3 regions of the Shigella sp. SIG6 genome follow, and region 1 is predicted to be linked to each of the others. Evidence: predicted binding sites of a transcription regulator. Region 1 holds the regulator's gene; each other region holds the start of a gene.
What was found. Region 1 encodes sigma-54, which starts transcription at its own class of promoters, with help from an activator protein. Its sites were predicted from a motif close to GTTGGCACANNTTTCGCTNT; they were not measured.
Positions count from the first base shown of each region.

Region 2: a site for sigma-54 is predicted at 5,213-5,232, ahead of glnK (P-II family nitrogen regulator). Genes of this name have one in related genera too.
Region 3: a site for sigma-54 is predicted at 4,898-4,917, ahead of ACUU1M_RS15995 (amino acid ABC transporter substrate-binding protein). Genes of this name have one in related genera too.

Region 1 covers NZ_JBQZXC010000035.1:13,843-21,266, forward strand. The annotation lists gene rapZ (RNase adapter RapZ) at 1-330, opposite strand, end outside; gene ptsN (PTS IIA-like nitrogen regulatory protein PtsN) at 376-867, opposite strand; gene hpf (ribosome hibernation promoting factor) at 985-1,272, opposite strand; gene rpoN (RNA polymerase factor sigma-54) at 1,295-2,728, opposite strand; gene lptB (LPS export ABC transporter ATP-binding protein) at 2,776-3,501, opposite strand; gene lptA (lipopolysaccharide ABC transporter substrate-binding protein LptA) at 3,508-4,065, opposite strand; gene lptC (LPS export ABC transporter periplasmic protein LptC) at 4,034-4,609, opposite strand; gene kdsC (3-deoxy-manno-octulosonate-8-phosphatase KdsC) at 4,606-5,172, opposite strand; gene kdsD (arabinose-5-phosphate isomerase KdsD) at 5,193-6,179, opposite strand; gene ACUU1M_RS08455 (calcium/sodium antiporter) at 6,193-7,158, opposite strand; gene mlaF (phospholipid ABC transporter ATP-binding protein MlaF) at 7,368-7,424, shown strand, end outside.
Region 2 covers NZ_JBQZXC010000054.1:15,535-22,958, forward strand. The annotation lists gene cof (HMP-PP phosphatase) at 97-915, shown strand; partial or broken gene decR (DNA-binding transcriptional regulator DecR) at 1,069-1,526, shown strand; gene ACUU1M_RS11075 (SmdA family multidrug ABC transporter permease/ATP-binding protein) at 1,556-3,328, shown strand; gene ACUU1M_RS11080 (SmdB family multidrug efflux ABC transporter permease/ATP-binding protein) at 3,321-5,102, shown strand; gene glnK (P-II family nitrogen regulator) at 5,283-5,621, shown strand; gene amtB (ammonium transporter AmtB) at 5,651-6,937, shown strand; partial or broken gene tesB (acyl-CoA thioesterase II) at 6,986-7,424, opposite strand, start outside.
Region 3 covers NZ_JBQZXC010000116.1:2,181-9,604, reverse strand. The annotation lists partial or broken gene acrE (multidrug efflux RND transporter periplasmic adaptor subunit AcrE) at 1-1,004, shown strand, start outside; partial or broken gene acrF (multidrug efflux RND transporter permease subunit AcrF) at 1,016-4,112, shown strand; gene ACUU1M_RS16000 (lipoprotein) at 4,365-4,565, shown strand; gene ACUU1M_RS15995 (amino acid ABC transporter substrate-binding protein) at 4,996-6,021, shown strand; partial or broken gene ACUU1M_RS15990 (amino acid ABC transporter permease) at 6,089-7,258, shown strand; partial or broken gene ACUU1M_RS15985 (amino acid ABC transporter permease) at 7,268-7,424, shown strand, end outside.

The DNA of each region.
Region 1 (7,424 bases):
CAGGTTTTTTCTGGAAAGCGGATGCAGTCGGCGCGTGTCACTGTAACGACGAATTAAGGTATTACGGTCGGCATCTAGGAACAGTAGTTGCGGTGAGAAAGCGTCAGGCAGGTTACTCATCGCCTGTTCGAATATTTCTGGTGACTCCGGCATATTACGAACATCAATGCTGACGGCGGCAGAAATCTCGCGATCGGCCAGAGTTCGAGCCAGATCGGGTAACAACACTACGGGAAGGTTATCCACGCAGTAAAAACCCATATCTTCCAGCGCACGCAGGGCGACAGATTTACCTGAACCTGAACGTCCGCTGACGATCATCAGTACCATGTACTGTTTCTCCTCACAACGTCTAAAAGAGACATTACCGAATAACTACGCTTCATCCGGAGTACCTTCGGTATCCGTAATGATTTGATACAGCTCTTCATCGCTCTGGGCTGCGCGTAAACGGCGGCAGATGGTTTTGTCCGCCAGACGTTTCGCCACCAGCGACAGAGTATGCAGGTGCGTTTTAGTTTGGTCTGCCGGCACCAGCAGGGCAAAAAGTAAGTCCACCGGTTGGTTGTCGATGGCATCGAAAGCTATAGGCGTTTCGAGCTGAACGAAAACGCCAACGGCACGCAGAGTATCTTCTTCAAGTTTGCCATGCGGAATGGCAATACCATTGCCGATACCGGTACTGCCCATTTTTTCCCGCGTCAGGATAGCTTCAAAAACCACCTGAGGCGGCAGGCTAAGTTGTTTCGCCGCCAGCTCGCTGATGATTTCCAGGGCGCGTTTTTTGCTCTGACAGTGGACGCGGCTTCGCGTACATTCCCTGTTAAGAACACTGCTAAGCTGTAGAGTTGTATCATTATTTGTCATAATTTCACCTAAGAACCTGCCCACTCAAACAGTGGAACAGGCTCGGAGCATTAACCGTACAAATGGCCCGTTGTGCCGCACAACAGGCCGCCATGCACATGCTAATTGCCCGGACAATTAGTGTTGTTTCAGTTTATCTTTATGTTTGGTCAACTGGCGTGCCAGCTTATCAATTAAGCCATCAATGGCAGCGTACATGTCCTGACCTTCCGCGCTGGCATGAATTTCACCACCGTTTACATGCAGTGTTGCATCTGAGGTGTGGGTGACTTTCTCCACTTTCAGAACAACATAGACCTGGTTGATTCGGTCAAAATATTGCTCAAGTTTGGCAAATTTAGCTGTAACAAATTCGCGCAGTGCCTCGGTGATCTCGACGTTATTTCCGGTAATGTTGAGCTGCATAGTGTCTTCCTTATCGGTTGGGTCAAACGAGCTGTTTACGCTGGTTTGACGGCGGAATGGATAAAGACTCTCGGTACTTCGCAACAGTGCGGCGTGCCACCATGATACCTTGTTCCGACAGCAAAGAGGTTAACTTGCTGTCGCTCAACGGTTTCGCTGGGTTTTCCGCCGCGATTAATTTCTTCACCAGTGCACGAATCGCCGTGGAGGAAGCTTCGCCGCCGCCCTCGGTATTGACGTGACTGGAAAAGAAATACTTCAGTTCAAAAATGCCTCGTGGACTATGCAGGTATTTTTGCGTGGTCACGCGAGATATCGTCGATTCATGCATTTCGACAGCCTGGGCGATATCGGCCAGTACCATCGGTTTCATATATTCTTCACCTTGCTCAAAGAAGGCTTGCTGCTGTTCAACGATACAGCGACTCACGCGCAGTAGCGTATCGTTACGGCTTTCCAGACTCTTGATCAACCATTTGGCATCCTGCAGATTGCTGCGGATAAACTGGCTGTCACCATCGTTGCGCGCGTTATTGCACATCGAGGCGTAGTGCTGGTTGATTTGCAGACGCGGAATGCTGTCACTGTTGAGTTCTACGGTCCAGTGACCGTTATGCTTACGCACCAGCACATCTGGAATGACATACTCAGGTTCGCCAGTCTGGATCGACTGCCCGGGGCGCGGATCGAGCGACTGGATCAGATTGACGGCTTCTTTCAGCACATCTTCTTTCAGACGAGTGACGCGCATTAAAGTGCGGAAGTCGTGATTGGCTAACAGATCGAGATGATCGCTAATGATCAATCTGGCCTCTTCCAGCCACGGCGTGGTCTTATCGAATTGGGAGAGTTGGATTAGCAGGCAGTCACGCAGATCTTTTGCCGCTACACCGACCGGATCAAACCGTTGGATCCGCTTAAGGACGGCTTCAACCTCGTCGATGTCGATCTCTTCATCGCCCATACTTTCGAGAATATCTTCCAGCGGGACAGTCAGATAACCGGTTTCATCAACGGCATCGACGATAGAGGTAGCAATAGCGCGGTCAGTGTCGGAAAACGGTGTCAGCTCGACCTGCCACATCAGGTAATCCTGCAAGGTCTGCGTCGTTTCGCCCTGGTAGACCGGCAGCTCGTCGTCAATGTAGTCACCGCTGGTGCCGGATGGTGTACCAGCGGTGTAAATGTTGTCCCAACTGGCATCGAGCGGCAGCTCTTCCGGCATCTCTTTTTGTTCGAGCGCGTCGGCGGTGTCCAGCGTTTCACTGTCTTGCGTTTCGCGGGTGTCGATTTCTTCATGAGTGTCGATTTGCTCAAGCAGCGGATTACTCTCCAGCGCCTGCTGTAGCTCCTGCTGAAGTTCCAGCGTCGACAACTGCAACAGACGAATTGCCTGTTGGAGCTGTGGCGTCATCGCCAGTTGTTGGCTAAGCCTGAGTTGCAAACCTTGCTTCATGTTCAGAATCGTACTCTCCTGCTAAAACGTCGCAAACTTCTACCCTATCAGAGTCTGAAGTCTTCCCCAAGGTATACACGCTTAACGTGTTCGTCTTGTAAGATTTCTGTAGGCGTGCCGTGGGCGATCAAATGCCCCTGACTGACGATATAAGCGCGTTCACAAACCGCCAGTGTTTCACGCACGTTGTGGTCAGTGATCAGCACGCCCAGGCCGCTGTCGCGCAGGTGTTCAATGATGCGTTTAATGTCGATAACCGAGATCGGGTCAACCCCGGCAAACGGTTCGTCGAGCAGAATAAATTTCGGATTCGCAGCCAGTGCGCGGGCAATTTCTACACGGCGACGTTCACCCCCGGAGAGTGACTGCCCCATGCTGTCACGCAGGTGCTCAATGTGAAACTCTTCCATCAGCTCGTTCGCGCGGTCTTCACGTTGTTCAGCAGACAAGTCGTCACGAATTTGCAGTACCGCCATCAGGTTATCGTAAACGCTGAGGCGACGGAAAATGGAGGCTTCCTGTGGCAGATAGCCGATACCGCGGCGCGCGCGTGCATGCAGAGGCAGCAGACTGATATCGTCATCATCAATAATGATGTTGCCCGCATCGCGCGGCACAATGCCTACAACCATGTAGAAAGTGGTGGTCTTACCGGCACCGTTTGGCCCCAGCAGACCGACAATTTCCCCGGAGTTGACGGTCAGGCTGACGTCTTCTACCACGCGACGGCCTTTATAGGCTTTTGCAAGGTTCTTTGCAGTTAATGTTGCCATAACGAATTAATTACCCTTCTTCTGTGCCGGGGTCTGGCCTTTGTTGTTTTTGTCCTGCAGCTGCGACGGCACCAGAACGGTGGTTACGCGCTTGCCTTTGTCGCTGAAAGCCTGCATTTTCTGCTCTTTCACCAGGTAAGTGATCTTATCGCCCTTAATGTTGCTATCGACCTGCTGCAGATAAGCATTACCCGTCAGAACGACAAAATCTTTTGCCAGTTCGTAGTGCATCTGGGAAGCGTGACCTTCAACGGGTTTACCGTTGTCCTGCATCTGGTAGAACGTTGCCGGTTTACCGTATCCGTCAATCACTTCTTTACCTTGTTCGCCGCCCGGACGGGTAACGACCACTTTGTCGGCATTAATTTTGATGGTGCCCTGGGTGACGATGACATTACCGGTAAAGGTAACCACGTTGCCTTGCATATCAAGAGATTGCTGGTCCGATTCAATGTGGATCGGCTGATCAGTGTCTCCGGTTACGGCAAATGCCGGAATGCTGGCGGCCAGAAGTGAGCTGGCAAGCACAAGATTAAGGCTGAGTTTGTTTGTTTTGAATTTCATAGGATGTTCTAACCTTTTCAATCAGCTCGGCGTTCTTGCTGCGTAAGTTGCCGCGCATTTTCAGACCGCTGGAGTTAAATGTTGTTCCGTATAACGTGACGAGGTCTTCAGAGGTAACATCCTGCGTCACCAGATTGATCTGCGCGTTATCCGTCGTGATTCTGCGAAGTTGAGAGTCTGGCACAAGTGCGTTGACTTCAACGTGTCCATATAAATAGAGCATCCGGTCATTGGTCAGCTTGGCTTTATCTGCTTTTACGGACCATGTCGGGATTTTATCCTTATCAAACGTGGTAAGTACCGGCTGCGTAAACCACGAAACGGCCTGATCGGAATAATATTCAACGTGTTGAGCAATCAATCGATAGCTTAGTGCCCCTTCTGGGTTATAGACGAGCGTGTCCGTATGCTCGCTTTTATAGGTGGGATCATTGTTGTTGACGACCACCTGGGCGGTATCGTCTTTTTCGGCCATATTAATGCCGATCATCACCAGAACCGCCAGTGATAGCACAATGATAACCCAACGTCTGGCTTTACTCATATCGATTGCCCTTTGGCTTCATCCAGTTTGCCCTGCGCCAGGAGTAATAAGTCGCAAACTTCGCGCACTGCGCCACGACCGCCAGCAATGCGCGTCACGTAATCGGCGCGCGGGATCAACAGTGGATGCGCATCGGCCACGGCGACGCTTAAACCCACTTTTTCCATTACCGGCCAGTCGATGAGATCATCGCCAACATAAGCCACATTTTCCGGGGCAATCGCCAATTTTTCCAGTAAATCGCTAAAGGCGATCAGTTTGTTTGACTGCCCCTGATACAAGTGAGTGATCCCCAATGTGGCACAACGATCTTCTACCAGTTTAGCCTTTCGCCCGGTAATGATAGCGACTTCAATATCAGAGGTGAGCGCACAACGAATGCCATAACCGTCACGAACATTGAACGCTTTCAGCTCTTCGCCGTTATTGCCCATATAAATCAGGCCATCTGACAGTACGCCATCAACGTCGAGGATCAGCAGACGAATGTTCTCTGCTTTTGCCATAACGTCGGCGCTGACAGGGCCGTAACAGGTCGCAAGCGACGCACCTGCTTTGCTCATTGTTGTTTATCCTTGAATCTTTACACTACGCCTGCACGCAGTAAATCATGCATATGTAACACACCGAGTAAATGGTCGCCATCGGCAACCATCACGGAGGTGATATGGCGGGACTGCATTAAGTTCAGTGCCTCAACGGCCAGAATGCCAGGGCGCACACGTATTCCCCCCGGCGTCATCACATCGGCAATACTTAACTGACGAACATCCACGCCCATATCGAAGACACGGCGTAAATCACCGTCGGTAAAGATGCCTTCAATCATCATATTGTCATCGCAAATGACAGTCATACCAAGATTTTTGCGGGTAACTTCCAGCAATGCGTCACGCAGACTGGCCGTTTTCTTAACATGCGGGATCTCATCGCCCGTATGCATAATATCGTTTACGCGCAGCAGAAGTTTACGACCCAGTGCGCCGCCTGGGTGTGAGAGCGCAAAATCTTCAGCAGTAAAGCCGCGTGCTTTTAACAGCGCGACAGCGAGGGCATCGCCCATAACCAGCGTGGCGGTGGTGCTGCTGGTCGGTGCCAGCCCTAACGGACAGGCTTCTTTCGCTACTTTAACACACAGATGCACATCTGCGGCGCGCGCCATGCTGCTCTCCGGGCGACCGGTGATGCAGATTAACGGTACGTGAAGACGCTTAAGCACTGGAATTAAGGCCGTGATTTCGCTGGATTCACCTGAGTTAGAGATAGCAATCACCACATCCTGTGGGGTGACCATGCCTAAATCACCATGCGCGGCTTCACTAGGATGGACGAAAAATGAAGGTGTACCGGTGCTGGCAAACGTTGCGGCCATTTTGCGCCCGATGTGCCCCGATTTCCCCATCCCCATGACGACAACTTTCCCTTTACACCAGAACATCTTTTCACAGGCAAGCGTGAAATTCTGATTGATGTATTGATCAAGCTCCGCCAGGCATTCACGTTCAATCGCCAGGACTTCTTTACCTGCTTGCTGAAAGTCAAAACCCGGTTGTAACTCTACGTGCGACATAATGCGTTTCCAGTTATTCAACGAGTATTGGCGATAACCAGTACAACATCGCCAGCCATACGATAAATCCGCCAGTTAATAATACCCCTACACCACGGCCCGGTTGCGGGGAGCGCCGCCAGCACAGCAACGCAAAAATAATGCTCACCAGCAACATCACGCTGTAGTCACGACTGTACGCCAGTGGATCAATCTCTCCTGGCGTTATCAGCGCGGGTAAACCCAACACGATGACAATATTAAAAATGTTTGCGCCAATGATATTTCCGACAGCAATGTCGTTTTCACCTTTGCAAACCCCCGCTATTGCGGTTGCCAGTTCCGGCAGACTGGTTCCGATAGCAATTGCCGTCAGACCCATCGTCAACTCGCTGATGGCAAAGTAATTCGCCAGCACCGTGGCGTTATCAACCACCATCCGCGTGGCCACTGGCATGATGATAAGCGCAATGCCGAGCCATAAAAACGCGACGGGCAATCCGCCGTCACGCGGCAGCTCTGCAAGCTGCTCTCTGGTCAGGCTGTCAGTCCCCTGACGTGCAAGTTTAACAATGAACAGCAGCCATAGCACAGCCAGAAAGAGGAGAAAGATACCATCGCTTCGACTAAGTTGTCCGTCATAGAGTACGGAACCGGCCACCACGCTGACCAACAACATTAAGGGTAATTCACGGCGCAGAACATCGGAATGGACGGTAAAAGGACGAACCAGCGCAGCCAGACCGAGGATCAGCAATATATTGATAATGTTTGAGCCGAGGGCTGTACCAACGGCTAAATCGCGTTGTTCGTGCAGAGACGCGGCAAGCGAGACGATGATTTCTGGTAACGATGTACCAATACTGACCACCGTCATGCCGATGATCAGCGGCGGGATGCCAAAGGTTCGGCAAAGAATAGACGCGGCAAAAACCAGGCGGTCGGCACTGTAAACGACCAAAAGTAAACCAACAATTAACAGTGCCGTAGCTAAAAGCATCTAACGTCCTTTCTTCAGGTATACTCGCCGGTCCGCTGAAGATTTTCAGAAAGCCGTAACGGATTCTTAATTTTGACTTTATGCGGCTAAAAAGTAAAACAAATGCCAGCTTTCGCTAACCACGGCGGGTAATATTCTGTAAATATGTTGGGTTCAAGGTTAAATTGAGCGCCATGCTTAGAAAATCAACGCAAGACGAAGGGTGAATTATGGAGCAGTCTGTGGCGAATTTAGTCGATATGCGCGATGTCAGTTTTACGCGTGGC
Region 2 (7,424 bases), on a different contig from region 1:
AACCCGGAACAATATTATTTAACTATTCACTATTACTTCCGTATATATCAGGTGATACTCAATCACCATTAACCGTGTCACAGAGTGGAGAAAGAAATGGCTCGTCTGGCAGCATTTGATATGGATGGCACTTTATTGATGCCTGACCATCATTTAGGTGAGAAAACCCTCTCTACTTTGGCGCGACTGCGTGAACGCGACATTACCCTCACTTTTGCCACGGGGCGTCATGCGCTGGAGATGCAGCATATTCTCGGGGCGCTATCGCTGGATGCATATTTGATTACCGGCAACGGAACGCGCGTGCATTCTCTGGAAGGTGAACTTTTACATCGTGATGATTTACCTGCGGATGTCGCGGAGCTGGTGCTGTATCAGCAATGGGATACCCGAGCCAGCATGCATATCTTCAATGACGACGGTTGGTTTACCGGGAAAGAGATCCCTGCGTTGTTGCAGGTATTTGTCTATAGCGGTTTTCGTTATCAGATAATCGATGTCAAAAAAATGCCACTCGGCAGCGTCACCAAGATCTGCTTCTGTGGCGATCACGACGATCTTACACGCTTGCAGATCCAGCTATACGAAGCATTAGGCGAGCGTGCACATTTGTGTTTTTCCGCCACGGATTGCCTCGAAGTGCTGCCGGTGGGCTGCAATAAAGGCGCTGCATTGACGGTGCTGACCCAACATTTAGGTTTATCGTTGCGCGATTGCATGGCCTTTGGTGATGCGATGAACGATCGCGAAATGTTAGGCAGCGTCGGTAGCGGGTTTATTATGGGCAATGCGATGCCGCAACTGCGCGCGGAGCTCCCGCATTTACCGGTGATTGGACATTGCCGAAATCAGGCTGTCTCTCACTATTTGACGCACTGGCTGGACTATCCACATCTACCTTATTCCCCCGAATAACGAGATCCCTTCCAGCACCGGGCAATTGCCCGGTTTTTTTTTGCGTTGAATTTGTCATTTTGTGCCGTGGTGTTTAAACCGCACAGAATAAATTGTCGCGATTTCACCTTTAAAATAGAATTAAAAGAGAAAAAAATTCTCCGTGGAAGGGCTATGTTAGATAAAATTGACCGTAAGCTGCTGGCCTTACTGCAGCAGGATTGCACCCTCTCTTTGCAGGCACTGGCTGAAGCCGTTAATCTGACAACACCCCCTGCTGGAAGCGCCTGAAACGGCTGGAGGACGACGGTATCCTTATCGGCAAAGTCGCCCTGCTGGATCCGGAAAAAATAGGCCTCGGCCTGACCGCCTTTGTGCTGATAAAAACGCAACATCACAGCAGCGAATGGTATTGCCGCTTTGTCACGGTGGTTACCGAAATGCCAAAAGTGCTGGGGTTCTGGCGCATGGCTGGTGAATACGATTATCTGATGCGCGTCCAGGTTGCCGACATGAAACGCTACGACGAGTTTTATAAGCGTCTGGTAAACAGCGTGCCGGGGCTGTCGGACGTCACTTCCAGCTTCGCGATGGAACAGATTAAATACACCACTTCTTTACCCATCGAATAAACATCCAGAATCAGGTCAGGACACAACGCGTGCGATTATTTGCTCAATTAAGCTGGTATTTCCGTCGGGAATGGCGTCGCTATCTTGGGGCTGTCGCCTTGCTTGTCATTATCGCGATGCTGCAACTGGTTCCGCCAAAAGTGGTTGGTATTGTTGTCGATGGCGTGACAGAACAACACTTTACTACCGGGCTGATCCTGATGTGGATCGCCACCATGGTGCTGATTGCCGTTGTGGTTTATCTCCTGCGTTATGTCTGGCGCGTATTGCTGTTTGGCGCGTCTTACCAACTGGCTGTTGAACTGCGTGAAGATTATTACCGTCAGCTAAGCCGGCAGCACCCGGAGTTTTACCTGCGTCATCGCACGGGTGATCTCATGGCTCGTGCGACCAATGACGTCGATCGCGTCGTGTTTGCCGCCGGAGAAGGGGTGCTGACGCTGGTGGATTCACTGGTAATGGGCTGCGCTGTGTTGATTATGATGTCTACGCAAATTAGCTGGCAGTTGACCTTATTTGCCCTGTTACCGATGCCAGTGATGGCGATCATGATTAAGCGCAACGGCGATGCCTTGCATGAACGCTTTAAGCTGGCACAGGCGGCGTTTTCCAGTCTTAATGACCGCACCCAGGAAAGCCTCACCAGTATCCGCATGATCAAAGCCTTTGGTCTGGAAGATCGCCAGTCGGCGTTATTTGCCGCGGATGCCGAAGATACCGGCAAAAAAAACATGCGGGTGGCGCGTATTGATGCTCGTTTCGACCCGACCATCTATATCGCGATTGGTATGGCGAACTTGCTGGCGATTGGCGGCGGTAGTTGGATGGTGGTGCAGGGCAGTTTAACGCTGGGCCAGCTCACCAGTTTTATGATGTATTTAGGTCTGATGATTTGGCCAATGCTGGCGCTGGCATGGATGTTTAACATTGTGGAACGTGGTAGTGCTGCATACAGCCGTATTCGCGCGATGCTGGCGGAAGCGCCGGTGGTGAACGATGGTAGCGAACCCGTGCCGGAAGGGCGTGGCGAACTGGATGTAAATATTCACCAGTTCACGTATCCGCAGACTGACCATCCTGCGCTGGAAAACGTCAATTTCGCCCTGAAACCCGGTCAGATGCTGGGTATTTGCGGGCCGACTGGTTCCGGCAAAAGTACCCTGTTGTCGCTCATTCAGCGTCATTTCGACGTCAGCGAGGGGGATATTCGCTTTCATGATATTCCTCTGACGAAGTTACAACTCGATAGCTGGCGTAGCCGCCTGGCGGTGGTCAGCCAGACGCCATTCCTTTTTTCTGACACCGTGGCGAATAACATCGCGCTGGGTTGCCCGAATGCCACCCAGCAAGAGATTGAGCATGTCGCGCGGTTAGCCAGCGTACATGACGATATTTTGCGTCTACCGCAAGGTTACGATACAGAAGTGGGCGAGCGCGGCGTGATGCTTTCCGGTGGGCAAAAACAGCGTATCTCCATTGCTCGAGCGTTATTAGTCAACGCGGAAATCCTCATCCTTGATGATGCGCTTTCGGCGGTGGACGGACGCACAGAGCACCAGATCCTGCATAACCTGCGTCAGTGGGGACAGGGAAGAACGGTAATCATCAGTGCCCATCGCCTTTCGGCACTGACGGAAGCCAGTGAAATTATTGTGATGCAGCACGGACATATCGCCCAGCGTGGCAATCATGATGAGCTGGCGCAACAAAGCGGCTGGTATCGCGATATGTATCGCTATCAACAACTGGAGGCGGCGCTCGACGACGTTCCGGAAATTCGCGAGGAGGCCGTCGATGCGTAGTTTTAGCCAACTGTGGCCGACTCTCAAGCGCCTGTTAGCGTATGGTTCGCCGTGGCGTAAACCGCTGGGGATTGCGGTCCTGATGATGTGGGTTGCGGCGGCGGCAGAAGTCAGTGGGCCGCTGCTTATCAGCTATTTTATCGACAATATGGTAGCGAAAAATAACCTGCCGTTGAAAGTGGTTGCAGGGCTGGCTGCGGCGTATGTTGGGCTACAACTGTTTGCCGCCGGGCTACATTACGCGCAGTCGCTGCTGTTTAATCGGGCGGCAGTAGGCGTAGTGCAACAGTTGCGTACCGACGTGATGGATGCTGCGTTACGCCAGCCATTAAGCGAGTTTGATACCCAACCCGTCGGGCAGGTGATTTCCCGCGTCACTAATGACACTGAAGTGATCCGCGATCTCTACGTTACCGTAGTGGCAACTGTCCTGCGCAGTGCCGCACTGGTGGGCGCGATGCTGGTGGCGATGTTCAGCCTCGACTGGCGAATGGCGCTGGTGGCGATAATGATTTTCCCGGTGGTGCTGGTGGTAATGGTGATATACCAGCGTTACAGCACGCCGATTGTCCGCCGTGTGCGCGCCTATCTGGCGGATATCAACGACGGCTTTAACGAAATCATCAATGGCATGAGCGTTATCCAGCAGTTTCGTCAGCAGGCGCGATTTGGCGAACGTATGGGGGAGGCCAGTCGTTCACACTATATGGCTAGGATGCAAACCCTGCGCCTCGACGGTTTTCTGCTGCGTCCGCTGCTGAGTCTGTTTTCATCGCTCATTCTTTGTGGCTTATTGATGCTGTTTGGCTTCTCCGCCAGCGGCACCATTGAAGTGGGCGTGTTGTATGCGTTTATCAGCTATCTTGGGCGACTTAACGAACCCTTAATCGAACTGACCACGCAACAGGCGATGCTGCAACAGGCTGTTGTTGCTGGTGAGCGCGTGTTTGAACTGATGGACGGACCGCGCCAGCAATATGGCAATGATGATTACCCGTTACAGAGTGGCACCATCGAAGTCGATAACGTGTCATTTGCTTATCGCGATGACAATCTGGTGCTAAAGAACATTAATCTCTCTGTGCCTTCGCGTAACTTTGTGGCGCTGGTCGGGCATACCGGCAGTGGTAAAAGTACCCTCGCCAGTTTATTGATGGGCTATTACCCGCTAACGGAAGGTGAGATTCACCTTGATGGTCGTCCATTAAGTTCGCTAAGTCATAGCGCGCTGCGCCAGGGCGTGGCAATGGTGCAGCAAGATCCGGTGGTGCTGGCGGATACCTTCCTCGCCAACGTGACGCTGGGGCGGGATATCTCCGAAGAACGCGTCTGGCAGGCGCTGGAAACCGTGCAACTGGCGGAGCTGGCGCGCAGCATGAGTGATGGTATTTATACGCCGCTGGGCGAGCAGGGAAATAATCTCTCAGTCGGGCAAAAGCAACTGCTGGCACTGGCGCGCGTGCTGGTGGAGACGCCGCAAATCCTGATCCTTGATGAGGCAACCGCCAGCATTGACTCCGGTACTGAACAGGCGATTCAACATGCTCTGGCGGCGGTGCGTGAACATACCACGCTGGTGGTGATTGCTCACCGCTTATCAACTATTGTTGATGCCGACACCATTCTGGTGCTTCATCGTGGGCAAGCCGTGGAGCAGGGCACTCACCAGCAACTGCTGGCGGCCCAGGGACGCTACTGGCAGGTGTATCAACTGCAACTTGCGGGCGAAGAGCTGGCAGCCAGCGTGCGTGAAGAGGAATCATTGAGCGCCTGAATAGCGCAATATTTCATCGTTGGTGCAAAAATGTAACGCACTGTGCACTGTCATAGTGCGTTTTCATTTTCAATCTTCTTAACTTCCTGCTCTCTTTCTCGTTTTTCATTTCTGGCACACCGCTTGCAATACCTTCTTCGTGTAGCAGAACCATTACCGAATTCTGACCGGAGGGGATCTATGAAGCTGGTGACCGTGATAATCAAACCATTCAAGCTGGAAGACGTTCGTGAAGCGTTATCTTCCATTGGTATTCAGGGCCTGACCGTCACCGAAGTGAAAGGTTTCGGGCGTCAGAAAGGGCATGCCGAGCTGTACCGGGGGGCGGAATACAGCGTCAACTTCCTGCCAAAAGTAAAAATTGATGTGGCGATTGCTGATGACCAACTCGATGAAGTGATCGATATCGTCAGTAAGGCGGCTTACACCGGAAAAATTGGCGACGGCAAAATCTTCGTCGCTGAATTGCAACGCGTCATTCGTATTCGTACCGGCGAAGCCGACGAAGCGGCGCTGTAATCTCTGGCACACAGCAACAGGAACGAAAAATGAAGATAGCGACGATAAAAACTGGGCTTGCTTCACTGGCGATGCTGCCGGGACTGGTAATGGCTGCACCTGCGGTGGCCGATAAAGCCGACAATGCGTTTATGATGATTTGTACTGCGCTGGTGCTGTTTATGACTATTCCGGGGATTGCCCTGTTTTACGGTGGGTTGATTCGCGGCAAAAACGTGCTGTCGATGCTGACGCAGGTGACGGTGACGTTTGCACTGGTCTGTATTCTCTGGGTGGTTTACGGTTATTCGCTGGCGTTTGGTGAGGGCAACAACTTCTTCGGCAACATTAACTGGTTGATGCTAAAAAACATCGAACTGACGGCGGTGATGGGCAGCATTTATCAGTATATCCACGTAGCGTTTCAGGGATCGTTTGCCTGCATTACCGTAGGCTTGATAGTTGGGGCGCTGGCGGAACGAATCCGCTTCTCAGCTGTGTTGATTTTCGTGGTGGTATGGCTGACGCTCTCTTACATTCCGATTGCGCATATGGTGTGGGGCGGTGGTTTGCTGGCTTCTCACGGTGCGCTGGATTTCGCGGGTGGCACGGTGGTGCACATTAACGCAGCAATCGCCGGTCTGGTGGGCGCGTATCTGATAGGCAAACGCGTGGGCTTCGGTAAAGAGGCGTTTAAACCGCACAACCTGCCGATGGTCTTCACCGGGACTGCCATTCTCTATATCGGTTGGTTTGGCTTTAACGCCGGGTCAGCGGGCACGGCGAATGAAATCGCGGCACTGGCATTTGTGAATACTGTGGTCGCAACGGCGGCGGCAATTCTTGGCTGGATCTTCGGTGAATGGGCGCTGCGTGGTAAGCCTTCTCTGCTGGGAGCGTGTTCTGGCGCGATTGCCGGTCTGGTCGGCGTGACGCCAGCGTGCGGCTACATTGGGGTTGGCGGCGCGTTGATTATCGGCGTGGTAGCTGGTCTGGCGGGTTTGTGGGGCGTTACCATGCTCAAACGCTTGCTGCGGGTGGATGATCCCTGCGATGTCTTCGGTGTGCACGGCGTTTGTGGCATTGTCGGCTGTATCATGACCGGGATTTTTGCCGCCAGTTCTCTGGGCGGCGTGGGCTTCGCTGAAGGTGTGACGATGGGCCATCAGTTGCTGGTACAGTTGGAAAGCATCGCCATTACGATCGTCTGGTCCGGTGTGGTGGCATTTATTGGCTACAAACTGGCGGATCTGACGGTTGGCCTACGTGTGCCGGAAGAACAAGAGCGAGAAGGGCTGGACGTCAACAGCCACGGCGAGAATGCCTATAACGCGTAACAAGCACTGCAAAAAATAGCCGGACGGTTTTCACCTCCGGCTATTTTTTTAATTGTGATTACGCATTACCCCTTCCTGAACGGTCGAGGCAACCAGCACGCCGTCTTGGGTATAAAACTCACCGCGCACAAAGCCGCGTGCGCTGGACGCCGAGGTGCTCTCCACGCTATACAGCAGCCATTCATTCAAATTAAACGGGCGATGGAACCACATGGAATGGTCAATGGTGGCAATCTGAATCCCCGGTTCGAGAAAACCGATGCAGTGCGGCTGTAGAGCTACCGGCAGGAAGTTAAGATCAGAAGCGTAACCGAGCAGATACTGATGAACGCGCAGGTCATCCGGCACGCTACCATTTGCGCGGATCCACACCTGACGATGTGGTTCTGCGACGTGACCTTTCAGTGGGTTATGAAACTCCACCGGACGGACTTCCAGCGGACGATCGCAGATGAATTTATCTTTAAGCACTGGCGGCAGCAGGTGC
Region 3 (7,424 bases), on a different contig from region 1:
AGACTGAATTACCAGGCCGCACCAATGCTTACCGTATAGCCGAAGTTCGCCCACAGGTTAGCGGGATCGTACTGAATCGTAATTTCACTGAAGGCAGCGATGTACAAGCAGGCCAGTCCCTATACCAGATCGATCCCGCGACCTATCAGGCAAATTATGACAGCGCGAAAGGCGAACTGGCGAAAAGTGAAGCCGCCGCCGCCATCGCGCATTTGACGGTAAAACGTTACGTTCCGCTCGTGGGTACGAAATACATCAGCCAGCAGGAGTACGACCAGGCCATTGCTGATGCTCGCCAGGCCGATGCCGCCGTGATTGCCGCAAAAGCCACAGTCGAAAGCGCTCGCATCAATCTCGCTTATACCAAAGTGACTGCGCCAATTAGCGGACGTATCGGCAAATCGACCGTGACCGAAGGCGCTCTTGTCACTAATGGGCAAACGACTGAACTGGCGACTGTCCAGCAGCTCGATCCTATCTACGTTGATGTGACCCAATCCAGCAACGATTTTATGAGGCTGAAGCAATCCGTAGAGCAAGGAAATTTGCATAAGGAAAACGCCACCAGCAACGTAGAGTTGGTCATGGAAAACGGTCAAACCTATCCCCTGAAAGGTACGCTGCAATTCTCTGATGTGACCGTTGATGAAAGCACCGGCTCCATAACCCTACGTGCTGTCTTCCCTAACCCGCAACATACGCTTTTGCCGGGTATGTTTGTGCGTGCACGGATTGATGAAGGCGTCCAACCTGACGCCATTCTTATCCCGCAACAAGGCGTTAGCCGCACACCGCGTGGTGATGCAACCGTGCTGATTGTTAACGATAAAAGTCAGGTGGAAGCGCGCCCTGTCGTTGCCAGTCAGGCGATTGGCGATAAATAGTTGATTAGCGAAGGTCTGAAATCTGGCGATCAAGTCATTGTCAGCGGCCTGCAAAAAGCGCGTCCGGGAGAGCAGGTTAAAGCCACTACCGATACCCCCGCAGATACTGCATCGAAGTAAGGTAATCTGACATGGCAAACTTTTTTATTCGACGACCGATATTTGCATGGGTGCTGGCCATTATTCTGATGATGGCGGGCGCACTGGCGATCCTACAATTGCCCGTCGCTCTGTATCCAACCATTGCACCGCCTGCGGTTTCTGTTTCGGCAAACTATCCAGGTGCTGATGCGCAGACCGTGCAGGATACGGTGACGCAGGTTATCGAACAGAATATGAATGGTATCGATAACCTGATGTATATGTCCTCCACCAGCGATTCCGCCGGTAGCGTGACAATTACCCTTACCTTCCAGTCCGGGACCGATCCTGATATCGCGCAAGTGCAGGTGCAGAACAAACTCCAGCTCGCCACGCCGTTGCTGCCGCAGGAGGTTCAGCAGCAGGGGATCAGTGTTGAAAAGTCCAGTAGCAGCTATTTGATGGTGGCGGGCTTTGTCTCTGATAACCCAGACACCACACAGGACGATATCTCGGACTATGTGGCCTCTAACGTTAAAGATACGCTTAGCCGTCTGAATGGCGTCGGTGACGTACAGCTTTTCGGCGCACAGTATGCGATGCGTATCTGGCTGGACGCCGATCTGCTAAACAAATATAAACTGACACCGGTTGATGTGATTAACCAGTTGAAGGTACAGAACGATCAGATCGCTGCCGGACAGTTGGGCGGAACGCCAGCGTTACCAGGGCAACAGTTGAATGCCTCGATTATTGCTCAAACGCGGTTAAAAAATCCGGAAGAATTCGGCAAAGTGACCCTGCGCGTAAACAGTGACGGCTCGGTGGTACGCCTGAAAGATGTCGCACGGGTTGAACTTGGCGGTGAAAACTATAACGTTATCGCTCGTATCAACGGAAAACCGGCGGCGGGCCTGGGGATTAAGCTGGCAACCGGCGCGAATGCTCTCGATACCGCGAAAGCCATTAAGGCAAAACTGGCGGAATTACAGCCATTCTTCCCGCAGGGAATGAAGGTTCTCTACCCTTATGACACCACGCCATTCGTCCAGCTTTCTATTCACGAAGTGGTAAAAACGCTGTTCGAAGCCATTATGCTGGTGTTCCTGGTGATGTATCTGTTCTTGCAGAATATGCGAGCAACGCTGATCCCCACCATTGCGGTACCCGTGGTGTTGTTAGGGACGTTTGCCATCCTCGCCGCTTTTGGTTACTCCATCAACACACTAACGATGTTCGGGATGGTGCTTGCCATCGGGCTGCTCGTCGATGATGCGATAGTGGTGGTGGAGAACGTCGAGCGCGTGATGATGGAGGATAAGCTCCCGCCAAAAGAAGCGACGGAAAAATCGATGTCGCAAATTCAGGGCGCACTGGTGGGTATCGCGATGGTGCTGTCAGCGGTATTTATTCCGATGGCATTCTTCGGCGGTTCTACTGGGGCAATTTATCGCCAGTTCTCTATCACCATCGTTTCGGCAATGGCACTTTCTGTTCTGGTGGCATTGATTCTTACCCCTGCGTTATGTGCAACGCTGCTTAAACCCGTCTCTGCTGAGCATCACGAAAATAAGGGCGGTTTCTTCGGCTGGTTTAATACCACCTTCGATCATAGCGTTAACCACTACACCAACAGCGTCGGCAAAATCCTCGGTTCCACAGGACGATATTTACTGATCTATGCGCTGATTGTTGCAGGAATGGTGGTGTTGTTTTTACGTCTTCCTTCTTACCTGAAGAGGATCAGGGTGTCTTTCTGACCATGATTCAGTTACCCGCTGGCGCGACGCAAGAGCGGACGCAAAAAGTGTTGGATCAAGTGACGGATTACTATCTGAAGAACGAGAAAGCGAACGTTGAAAGTGTCTTTACGGTTAACGGCTTTAGCTTCAGCGGCCAGGCACAAAACGCCGGTATGGCCTTCGTCAGTCTGAAACCGTGGGAAGAGCGTGATGGTGATGAAAACAGTGCGGAAGCGGTAATCCATCGTGCCAAAATGGAATTGGGCAAGATCCGCGACGGTTTTGTCATTCCATTCAATATGCCAGCCATTGTTGAACTGGGCACGGCAACGGGTTTCGACTTTGAGTTAATTGATCAGGCTGGGCTGGGTCACGATGCCCTAACCCAGGCCCGTAACCAGTTGCTTGGTATGGCGGCGCAACATCCTGCCAGCTTAGTCAGCGTGCGTCCTAATGGCCTGGAAGACACCGCGCAGTTTAAACTGGAAGTTGACCAGGAAAAGGCGCGGCATTAGGTGTTTCACTTTCTGACATCAATCAGACCATTTCAACGGCGTTGGGTGGGACTTACGTTAACGACTTCATCGACCGTGGTCGCGTGAAAAAGGTGTATGTTCAGGCGGATGCCAAATTCCGTATGCTGCCAGAAGATGTCGATAAACTTTATGTCCGCAGCGCCAACGGCGAAATGGTGCCATTCTCTGCCTTTACCACTTCACATTGGGTGTATGGCTCTCCGCGACTGGAACGCTACAACGGTCTGCCGTCAATGGAGATTCAGGGGGAAGCCGCGCCAGGAACCAGTTCCGGCGATGCCATGGCGTTGATGGAAAACCTTGCGTCAAAATTACCTGCGGGCATTGGTTATGACTGGACGGGTATGTCGTATCAGGAACGCTTATCGGGAAACCAGGCTCCCGCTCTGGTAGCAATTTCCTTTGTGGTTGTTTTCCTGTGCCTTGCTGCACTCTATGAAAGCTGGTCAATTCCTGTCTCGGTTATGTTGGTCGTGCCGTTAGGGATTGTCGGCGTGCTGCTGGCGGCGACACTCTTTAATCAAAAAAATGACGTCTACTTTATGGTGGGCTTGCTAACGACAATTGGCTTGTCGGCCAAAAACGCTATTTTGATTGTTGAGTTCGCTAAAGATCTCATGGAGAAAGAGGGTAAAGGTGTTGTTGAAGCGACACTGATGGCAGTACGTATGCGTCTGCGTCCTATCCTGATGACCTCTCTCGCCTTTATTCTCGGCGTATTACCGCTAGCTATCAGTAACGGTGCCGGCAGTGGCGCGCAGAACGCTGTGGGTATCGGGGTAATGGGAGGAATGGTCTCTGCAACGTTGCTGGCAATCTTCTTCGTACCGGTGTTCTTTGTGGTGATTCGCCGTTGCTTTAAAGGATAAATCAGAAACATAAAGGCGCTTTCGGGTGCCTTTATTATTTCCAGTGAAACCCATAAAAATTAATAAGATATTCTTCTGCTCACTCTTTAAAAGCTTTCTATAGTTCCCGCTCCCTTCACTATTTTTACAATTCACATAATTTGTCATTATTCATTCCGCAAGATTTATAACCTCCGGTGATAAAATGGCATTCAGCTCGTTAATAAGAGAGTTAACTTATTAAGCGTTAGCGTTTATTACTGAGGTAACACCATGAAAAGATTAATTCCTGTGGCATTGCTCACCGCATTGCTGGCGGGCTGTGCTCACGATTCGCCCTGCGTTCCGGTTTATGACGATCAGGGTCGTCTGGTTCACACCAATACCTGTATGAAAGGCACGACTCAGGATAACTGGAAAACGGCTGGGGCTATTGCTGGCCTGACGATGGGGATCATCGCTCTGTCGAAATAACTGAACAGGGCGCGGAGTTTCGCGCTCTGTTTAACGATACAGTATCTTTACATAAGATAAAATATTGCTATATTCTGCTGGCTAATTCTCTGCTGATTTAGCATGTTATATCGCGTTATTTCGCTGCTTTCGAAATAACGCATCAATTTAACTTTCACACTTCCCACCAGAAATATACTCACGCTAACAATCATTATTCTGCTTAGTAAAACACGCGTAAATATTTTGCGCCAAAATGTGGCGCATGTTTCATTTTCGCACCATTGCGGGGCGCTGTTTTTATTATTTCCTGTCTACACTCAGCTTATTGCGACGCGAAATCGTGCGCAAAAGCTGGCACTACTTTTGCTTATAAGAGGATGGCCACAGACAAGTAAAAGACGTTTCCCAAACGTCCTATAACGATAATTTTCGCCTCACAGGAAGCATTATGAAAAAGATGATGATAGCCACACTGGCTGCCGCCAGCGTGCTGCTTGCCGTTGCAAATCAGGCGCATGCTGGCGCGACGCTTGATGCCGTTCAGAAAAAAGGTTTTGTGCAATGCGGGATCAGTGATGGATTACCTAGGTTCTCTTATGCCGATGCAGACGGTAAGTTTTCAGGTATTGATGTTGATGTTTGTCGTGGTGTTGCCGCTGCTGTATTTGGTGACGACACGAAAGTGAAATATACCCCACTCACAGCAAAAGAACGCTTCACCGCTTTACAGTCAGGGGAAGTGGATTTGCTCTCCCGTAATACGACCTGGACTTCATCTCGCGATGCCGGGATGGGAATGGCATTTACCGGCGTCACTTATTACGACGGCATTGGCTTCCTGACGCACGATAAAGCGGGGCTAAAAAGCGCGAAAGAACTGGATGGCGCTACCGTCTGTATTCAGGCGGGTACTGATACCGAACTCAACGTCGCCGACTATTTCAAGGCAAACAATATGAAGTACACACCAGTGACTTTCGATCGCTCTGACGAATCAGCGAAGGCACTGGAATCTGGTCGCTGCGATACGCTGGCTTCGGATCAGTCGCAACTGTATGCCTTGCGCATCAAATTAAGCAACCCGGCTGAATGGATTGTCTTACCGGAGGTTATCTCTAAAGAACCGCTTGGGCCGGTAGTTCGTCGTGGCGATGATGAATGGTTCTCGATTGTACGCTGGACGCTTTTCGCCATGCTAAATGCTGAAGAGATGGGCATCAATTCCCAGAACGTCGATGAAAAAGCGGCTAATCCAGCAACGCCTGATATGGCACATCTGTTGGGTAAAGAAGGCGATTACGGCAAGGATCTGAAGTTGGATAATAAATGGGCCTATAACATCATCAAACAGGTGGGTAACTACTCGGAAATTTTTGAGCGTAACGTAGGTTCAGAAAGCCCGCTGAAAATTAAACGTGGGCAAAATAATCTCTGGAATAACGGCGGTATTCAGTACGCGCCGCCCGTGCGTTAAGTCGGTGTGAGGTAACGAGCGTCGCTACGGCGGCGCTCTCTTCAGCGTTATGCTTTCCGAGGTTTCTATGTCTCATCGCCGCTCAACCGTTAAAGGCTCACTCTCCTTTGCCAACCCTACGGTTCGTGCCTGGTTATTCCAGATCCTTGCCGTTGTTGCTGTTGTCGGCATTGTTGGTTGGTTATTTCAAAACACTGTAACGAATCTCAATAATCGTGGCATTACTTCAGGTTTTGCCTTTCTGGATCGCGGCGCTGGCTTCGGTATTGTCCAGCATTTGATCGATTACCAGCAGGGCGACACCTACGGACGCGTTTTTATTGTCGGCTTACTCAATACGCTACTGGTTTCTGTATTGTGTATTGTGTTCGCTTCTGTTTTGGGCTTCTTTATCGGTCTGGCGAGACTTTCGGATAACTGGCTGTTACGAAAGCTTTCCACAATTTATATTGAGATCTTCCGTAATATTGCAAATCTTCTTCTGGTACTTTGCCGTGTTGCGCAATTTGCCCGGACCACGCCAAGCTGTGAGCGCGTTTGATCTGGCCTTTTTGAGCAATCGTGGGCTTTATATTCCGTCACCGCAGCTGGGAGACGGATTTATTGCGTTTATCCTGGCTGTTGTTATGGCTATAGTCCTTTCTGTTGGGCTATTCCGCTTTAATAAAACATACCAGATAAAGACCGGACAACTGCGCCGCTCCTGGCCGATCGCCGCAGTGTTGATCATTGGTTTGCCTTTACTGGCGCAATGGCTTTTTGGCGCAGCACTACACTGGGATGTCCCAGCCCTACAAGGCTTTAACTTCCGCGGCGGAATGGTTTTAATTCCTGAACTGGCAGCCTTAACGCTGGCACTTTCGGTTTATACCTCTGCATTTATCGCCGAGATTATCCGCGCTGGGATCCAGGCAGTGCCTTATGGTCAACATGAAGCGGCTCGGTCACTGGGGTTACCCAACCCGGTTACGCTACGCCAGGTCATTATTCCCCAGGCACTGCGAGTAATTATTCCGCCGTTAACCAGCCAGTATCTCAACATCGTCAAAACTCCTCTCTTGCCGCCGCTATTGGCTATCCCGATATGGTTTCGCTGTTTGCTGGCACCGTGCTGAACCAGACGGGGCAAGCCATCGAGACGATAGCCATGACCATGTCGGTCTATCTGATTATCAGCCTGACTATCTCGCTGCTGATGAATATCTATAACCGCCGCATCGCGATCGTTGAACGCTAAGGAGTCATGATGACAAAAGTATTGCTGTCTCAGCCCTCGCGCCCGGCGAGCCATAACTCAAGCCGCGCGATGGTGTGGGTGCGAAAAAATCTGTTCTCCAGCTGGAGCAATAGCCTGCTGACTATTGGCTGCATATGGTTGATGTGGGAACTGATCCCACCGTTGC